One region of the Lysinibacillus sp. KU-BSD001 genome, then DNA from elsewhere that is predicted to be linked to it. Evidence: riboswitches for the same ligand, from Rfam matches in the RefSeq annotation. Region 1 holds a riboswitch; the other holds the start of a gene.
What was found. A riboswitch is a leader RNA that binds a small molecule or an ion and turns the genes downstream of it on or off. The one in region 1 is predicted to bind cobalamin.
Positions count from the first base shown of each region.

Region 1 (3,978 bases):
AATCGGATTTCGAAAACTTTCTATCGTACCATCTTCCCGTTCACGTAAAAACTGTGATTTCTCTTCTTCAAACGTGATACGTCCACTGATGTTTTTAATCTCTACAATTAATAGAAATCGACTGCAAATAAACATAGTGTCAATTTGATGCTGGCTAATGCAATAATTATGGAGTAAATAATATGGCTCCTTCAGCTGAAAATCATGCCACATCCGGTCTACATACTGCTCACCTACTAGACCTGATTGTGCTCGGTATAGTGAATCAAGAAGCTCGATGAAGCCGCGCCGAACACCTGCTTGTAATGTACTTATTTTAAATGATTCATCCCGTTCAATTAAAATCAAGACAACCACCTCATGGCGAGCGTAGCACAAAATAAACGTGGTATCACTACTTTCATCGAAAATAAAAATTTAGCGCGTTTTTGGTCTTACGGTTTCCATAAAGCTTTGCAACTTTTCGGCTGAATCAATATTTCGTTCACAGCTAATTGTATCCGCACAAATATACTGACTATAGGTTTTATACGTTCCCTCAACATTGCCTTTTTCCTTTGTGGTGAAAAGGGACACATCCTTATGTTGCTGACAGAGGGCACAAATCCCTTGCGTTTTTTCCATAGCAAGGACACCTTTGACACCTACTAATTGGCCTTCTTGCTCATACACAAAATAACGTGAACGCGTTGTTGTATCATCCCATGACACAAATGTTACAAGAGGATCTGTTATTTTTGGCGCCTTCACTTTTTTATCTTTTTTCCATAGACGCTTCACTACTTGCTCTGTTATGTCAGGAAATGGCGCTACGTTTAATTTAACAAACGTCATAAATGGCTCAAGCTGTTGGCGCTCTTTCACGACTAACACATCATCAATAATAAAGCGCGGTACATCCGCCTCTGTTAATGTTGTATCGATTACACCACGTACGGCATTTAATACGCTTTCATCCTTTGTTGTTGCGATACTATTTAATAATTTCATTGTTTGCTTTTCAACTAAATGCATTTGAAATACGTTCATGTTTATCCCTCCGCCCTCATTTTACTACGTTTTTTGGGTAGAGGGGAAATAATAGTTAGCTTGTATTCAAACATTTCTTTCAATAGCGTTTCCTATTTCCGAATATGTCATTCTAGTACATATTTCTCTTAGTAACCAAAAAAGAACTAGAAAAAAGTTTTCAAAACTGTTAGACTATTTTTCAATGACGACAACTGAATGATTTTTGGTGCTATAGATTTAGCTTAAAAGGGAAATCGGTGAAAGGCCGATGCTGTCCCGCAACTGTAATTTCGGAGTGACTCACAACACAGCCACTGTTTTTAAACGGGAAGGTGTGAGAAGCGTTGATGATAAGCCAGGAGACCTGCCAAAAATTAAACGCCATTCAACCTACGAGGATAGGTACGAATAGAAGCAACGCTTAGTTGCTTTTTTCATCGTGCACTTTTCTCCTAGAAAGTGTATTTTTTTATGCACTTTTTCGTCATAAAATAACAAAAGGAGAATGAAACATGAAAAACCTATTGACTAAATTGCTTTATTTCGGCATCGTTCTACTATTTATTCCGAAACAAGCATATGCCATGCATATTATGGAGGGGTATTTACCGATTGCTTGGGCGATTTTCTGGTTCGCTATCAGCTTACCTTTCTTAATTCTTGGTTTACGTTCGATTCAAAAAATTGTCAAAGAACATCCGGATAGTAAAATGTTACTTGCTTTATCGGGAGCATTTACTTTCGTTTTATCGGCATTAAAGATTCCATCTGTTACAGGAAGCTGTTCACATCCAACAGGGGTAGGACTTGGTTCTATTTTATTTGGACCACTAGTGATGAGTGTCATGGGCACAATCGTTTTATTATTCCAATCATTGCTACTTGCACATGGTGGACTTACAACACTTGGCGCTAATATTTTTTCCATGGCAGTCGTTGGACCATTTATTGCTTACGGTGTTTACAAGGGTGCGACAAAGCTTGGTCTGTCTTTCTCCATTGCCGTATTTTTAGCAGCAACGCTAGGCGATCTTGGTACATATGTGATGACATCGATTCAATTAGCATTAGCTTTCCCTGCTGAAGTTGGTGGCTTTGTCGCTTCTTTCCAAAAATTTGGCGGCATTTTTGCTTTAACTCAAGTTCCTTTAGCAATTAGTGAAGGCTTACTGACAGTGATTGTCATGAATTTCTTACAAAAATACAATGTGCGTGAATTAACAAGCTTACGTATTTTACAACCGAAGGAGAATTAAGATGCTAAAGAAAAATCTATTATTATTAGCGATTGTCGTTGCATTAGCGATTTTCCCGATTATTTTCCTACAAGATGCTGAATTTGGTGGGGCTGACGGGGAAGCAGAAGAAGCAATTACAGAAATTGCAACGGATTATGAGCCTTGGTTTCATGCAATTTGGGAGCCACCAAGCGGAGAAATTGAAAGCTTATTATTCGTATTACAAGCAGCAATCGGAGCTGCGATTATCGGCTACTTTGTTGGATTTATGCGCGGTCGTGCGAATCCTTCAAAAAATGAATAATCCATGATAGCGATTGACCAATACGCCTATATTAACCGACTTGCTCATGTACCCGCAGCACAAAAAGCATTATTAGCCGTTTGCGCATTATTGATTGTGACAATCACGAGAGATATTGCCATTGCTTGCTGGACAATTGCGGTAATGAGTGTTCTGATTGTAGGCATGGCTCGTATTCCTGTTAGTGTTTATAGTAAATTACTGATCACACCACTCGGTTTTAGTGTGACAGGTGTCATAGCAATTGTCCTGTCATTTTCTACTGCGCCTGCGATGCCGGTTGATGTGATTTGGTACCATTCGATTGGCAACTTCAACATTTTTCTGCTGGAATCTGATGTCAAACGTGCCATTACGATTTTATTTACCGCATCTGGTGCAATTACAAGCTTGTATTTTTTAATTCTTACAACGCCTGTTTACGAGTTGAGCCAGTTGCTTCAAAAGCTCCATGTGCCAGCGATTTTAATAGAACTCATCGAATTAACGTATCGTTTCATTTTTTTATTTTTAAGCTGTGCACAGCAACTTTACACAGCGCAACAGGCACGACTAGGCTATACGGGCATAAAAGTTAGCTTTCGTTCGCTAAGCTCTTTAATTGTGGCCATGCTACAATCGCTTCTTGTACGAAATGAGCAGCTCACACTTGCGATGCATGCACGTACCATTGATTGCTTTATTGTACCTATAGCATTTTGTGAGCATAAGCAGTGGAACAAGCAAATGGCATGGATACTAGGACTTTATGGTAGTAGTATTATTGGCATTATGTGGCTACAAGGAGGACTTTAAATGAACAACGCTTATTTTACGTTACAACATGTAGATTATTGCTATCCTGATGGGACAAAAGCGTTGGAGGATTTGTCACTCACGATTCCGATGAACCGGAAAATTGGAATTTTAGGGGAAAATGGCTCAGGGAAATCAACGCTCTTTCAACTGCTCATGGGGCTCATCAAGCCGACAAGTGGCACGATTTCCTTTCAGGGTACGCCACTACAGTATAAAAAAACAGACTTGAAAAATTTACGCCAACAAGTAGGACTCCTGTTCCAAGATGCGAACAATCAGTTATTTGCTGCTACTGTCAAACAAGATGTTTTATTTGGTCCGTTAAATCTTGGCTGGGATGCTCCATATATTGAAGAGCAAGTGAATAAAGCGCTTGCCTTAACGGAACTAACACCACTAGCTCACCGACCGATTCATTTTTTAAGTGGTGGACAAAAAAAGCGCGTTACGATTGCTGGTGTGTATGCGATGAATCCAAAAGTCTTTATTTTAGACGAGCCAACAAGTAGTCTCGACTACTATTTCTCTACACAACTGATGGAGTATTTGGCGCAATTAAATGAAGACAATCGTACCTTCCTTTATGCTACACACCAAATTAATTTTATTTATGGCTGGGCAGATTAT
Region 1 covers NZ_JBDQZI010000001.1:507,421-511,398, reverse strand. The annotation lists gene AAGS61_RS02660 (nuclease-related domain-containing protein) at 1-348, opposite strand, end outside; gene AAGS61_RS02655 (FBP domain-containing protein) at 418-1,029, opposite strand; cobalamin riboswitch at 1,219-1,397, shown strand; gene AAGS61_RS02650 (energy-coupling factor ABC transporter permease) at 1,524-2,267, shown strand; gene AAGS61_RS02645 (energy-coupling factor ABC transporter substrate-binding protein) at 2,269-2,553, shown strand; gene cbiQ (cobalt ECF transporter T component CbiQ) at 2,557-3,348, shown strand; gene AAGS61_RS02635 (energy-coupling factor ABC transporter ATP-binding protein) at 3,349-3,978, shown strand, end outside.

Region 2 (3,978 bases), on a different contig from region 1:
TTAAATCGTACGGATTGACATCGTATGCTTCTGTATATAAATGCTCATTATCGTTTGTTAAAAACGGCATCGGATAAATCGTGCGGCTATCTGCATAATCACGAATTTCCACGCGTTCTGTAATCGGACTAATGCTAGCCGTGCAAGAGCGGATATAGGAAATACTCCCAGTCGGAGCAACCGCAAGTCGGTAAGCATGGAACAAACCATACTGCTCTACTTGTTGCTGAAGTTCCTGCCACATTCCCTTTGTAATGAACGGCACATTACCTAACGCTTTTTTCGCGCTATCCGATAATTGCGATAACTCTTTGTTCGTATACTGATTGAAATATTCACCATTCGCGTAATCACTGTCCGCAAATCGGTAAAATGTTTGCCCTGTTTCCTTTGCAATTTCCATTGATGATTTCAAGCTAAAGTAATTGATCGCTTCCATAAAATGATCCATAAATTCGATGGATTCCTCTGAGCCATAACGAATCCCTTCCGTCGCGAGATGACCGTGTAAATTCATGACACCTAATCCAATCGAATGCATACGTTCATTTGCCTTTGCGACAGATGGTACGTTTTTAATGTAGGTCATTTTCGATACATTCGTCAGTAAACGTACCGCTGTATCTACGAGCACATCAAAATCTTTTACTTTCGTCGCTTTGTAAATATCAATCGAGCCTAAATTACACGACACATCCATGCCGTATTCATTTGGCTGATCTTGATCGGTAATTACACTCGTTTCCTGAAATTGCAAAATTTCTGTACACAAATTAGACATTTTGACACGCCCGATGTTTTTTAACGGATGGGCATTGTTCACATTATCATCAAAGATTTCAAACGGATAGCCCGATTCAAACTGCGCTTTTTTCACTTCTGTATAAAGCTTTCTCGCATTTAGTCTCTTCAATTTACGAATATTCGGATTATCGAGTAGCTCATAATACATCTCTGAAATTGACATTTCAGACATCCGTTTGCCATATTCCTTATAAATATCGTAACTACTGAATAGAACAATATCTTTGTCTCTTCGCATTAACTCAAAGAAAATGCTTGGAATAATAATGCCTGTTGATAATGTCGCAAGCCGAATTTTATCATCGGCATTTGGCTTTTTGGATGAAATAAAGCTTTCGATATCGCCATGGAAAATATTTAAATACACAACACCTGATCCGTTACGTTGTCCGAGTTGATTGGAGTAGCTAAACGAATTTTCAAGTAACTTCGCCACAGGCATCACACCACTTGCTCGGTTCAGTATGCCTTTAATCGGATCACCGAGTGGGCGTAAATCTGTCAAGTTCACACCAACACCACCACCAAGGCGGGAAAGCTCTAAACAGTAGCCAATATTTTCGGCAATGGAGTTCATCGTATCGTCCATTGTTAGCTTAAAGCAGCTTACTAACTCACCGCGTGCTTTTTTCCCACTATTAAGCGCTGTCGGGGTAGCTGGTTGGTATGCTTCCATTATCGCTTCTACCGCGCGCTCTGCTAACTGCTCATCACCTTGTGCTAAATATAGTGCAATAATAACGATTCGGTCCTCATACTTTTCTAAAATCTCGTTGCCATCGCGACTTTTCATCGCATAGCTTTCATAAAATTTACTGGCACTCATGAAAGACGGGAAGCGAAAATGATACGCATACGCCTTTTTGTATAACCGCTTAATAAAGTCAAATGAGTACATGTCTAAAAATGCTGGCTCATAATAGCCTTCATCCACTAAATAGCGAAGCTTTTCCTCTAAATCAATGAAATAACGCATGCGTACATTGACATCTTCTAAAAAATAGCGTCTCGTTGCCTCTAAGTCCTTCACTAAATCAAGCTCGCCTGTTGCACGATAACGATTAAGCACCTCATTATTTAATTTCAAATACTGCTTCATGCTGTCCCTCCTGTATATGCTCATAGTAAAATGCTTGAATTGCCGCATAATCCTTCGCTGTGCCACGCAAATCTAATTTACATACAAGTGGAATGTTATACAGCGCGGCTAATTTATCGCCTGCTTGTCCAAACACTTGATGACCAAAATTGCTATTCCCACTAACAATGATCCCTCTACAAAGCTTGTAATGTTGTTTCATAAACTGTTCTACTCGTACTGGAATATCGCCTAAACCATCTGTATATGTAAATAATAAAAAGGGTGTTGTCAGTTGTTGTACTTCATTCATTTCAATGTTTGGGAGTTGTAAAGTTTGTGTCACATAGCGTACGTTTCCAGTGCGACTTGCATATACAATCATGCTTGCATCGCTTCAATTTTCGAGAGGATGTTTGGAATATCCCCAATCAGTTCACCATTCACTTCTAAAATTGGTACAGAAGAGAAGCCTGCCTGCTGTATTTTCTCCATAGCCGCTGTGTCATGATCAATATTAATCCAATCTGCTGATAAGCCTGCCTGTTGTAGTTCTGATTTCACCCATAAACATTTTGGGCAAATTGTTTTTGTATATAGTTTCATACTATTCTTCCTTTCTCATATAAAAATAAAAAAAGCTACCTAACAATGAGGTAGCTTGAAATGGAAACGTCAAAAAAGAGTCCGCCTCCATTTCCTATCCCCCGAAGAAATGTACAGTCGTCTAGGTAGGCAGGTCTCCTGGCTTTGCTTCATCCTTTGACGCTCCTTCCCATACAAAAATGTACAGTGGATTGTTTCGTCATCGTCAGCATTTACAGTTGCGGGGACAGCGACGGATTTACACCGTTCTTCCCTTTTAAACTACATATAGTAGTACCCTCACTAGAACTAACACAATATATTGTTTTATTTCAACAGAACTTAGTATAGCATGTCTTGAAATGTTCTGCAAAGCTATTTTTGAAATTGCTTACAAAGTTTGATTCCATTCGGTTATTTTTAGCTCATAAGTAGCGTAAAATCATGCTATTTCTTTATACATCGGACGACAAAATTGGACATCCCTTTACTCCTTAATAACAAGCGTGTCGATTTACCTTTTATTGTTAATTAAATCGTGTGAAACGTTGATTTCCGCTCCATTCGGCTACAATCAACTAGCAAGTCATTTTTGATTACATTTCATCTAAAAAACACGCTTCTATACAGGAAATATTTTGATAATCAACACACCTGCCTTAATAATTATCCATTAAGAAATATTGCTCCTGCGGTGGTCACATCAAAATGCATTTTCAGACGGAACCATTCATTCTGAAACTCCATACACGACTTTACTCCATTGGATAGTGAACACCTTCGCAAAATTTGTCAGAAGATGGTTTAGCGCACACGAAAGGAGGCTTGTTCAATAAGTGAATAAGCCCCCTTTTATAAAACATCGTAAGCATGGTTTTTAATGATGATGGTGATGATGCTCATATCCATGTTCTTCTGCATATTTTCTAAAGTTCTCTAAATCTTGCATCCCTGTCGATGACCCATTCATCGCTTGCTCGGCACGTTCTACAAGCACATGTTGTAGCTTTGGATGATAGCCAAAATAATTAGCAATTTGAATGTCCACATTTGGATAGGTCACTTCGTAGTTATCACGCATTTTGTACATGCGCTTCATTAAAATACCTGTAAATAGGAAGTATGGCAGCATAATGATTTTTTTCGCCCCAAACTTCACACAGCGCTCAATGCCCTCGTCAACTGTTGGCGTTGCTACACCCATAAACGCACTTTCTACCCAAGGAACGTCAAGCTTTTCCCAAAGTAAGCGTGAAATTTTATAGAAATCCCCGTTCGCTTCTTCATCGCTTCCACCGCGTCCTACTAATAAGATAGCTGTATGTTCATGTTTTTCGTATGGGTCAAAGCCAATTTCTTTTAACCGTTCCAATAAAATTTCAAAAATTCCCGCATGAATCCCAATCGTTTGCCCGTACGTGAAGGTGATTCCTGGGAATTGTTCTCTTGCATGCTCAATCTCTGCTGGGATGTGCATTTTAGAATGTCCCGCATGGAGTAGCATGATGGGA
Region 2 covers NZ_JBDQZI010000008.1:154,161-158,138, reverse strand. The annotation lists gene nrdE (class 1b ribonucleoside-diphosphate reductase subunit alpha) at 1-1,903, opposite strand, end outside; gene nrdI (class Ib ribonucleoside-diphosphate reductase assembly flavoprotein NrdI) at 1,878-2,267, opposite strand; gene AAGS61_RS13275 (glutaredoxin family protein) at 2,264-2,488, opposite strand; cobalamin riboswitch at 2,600-2,784, opposite strand; gene AAGS61_RS13270 (CbiX/SirB N-terminal domain-containing protein) at 3,345-3,978, opposite strand, start outside.
Region 2: another riboswitch for cobalamin. It lies ahead of AAGS61_RS13275 (glutaredoxin family protein); the one in region 1 lies ahead of AAGS61_RS02650 (energy-coupling factor ABC transporter permease).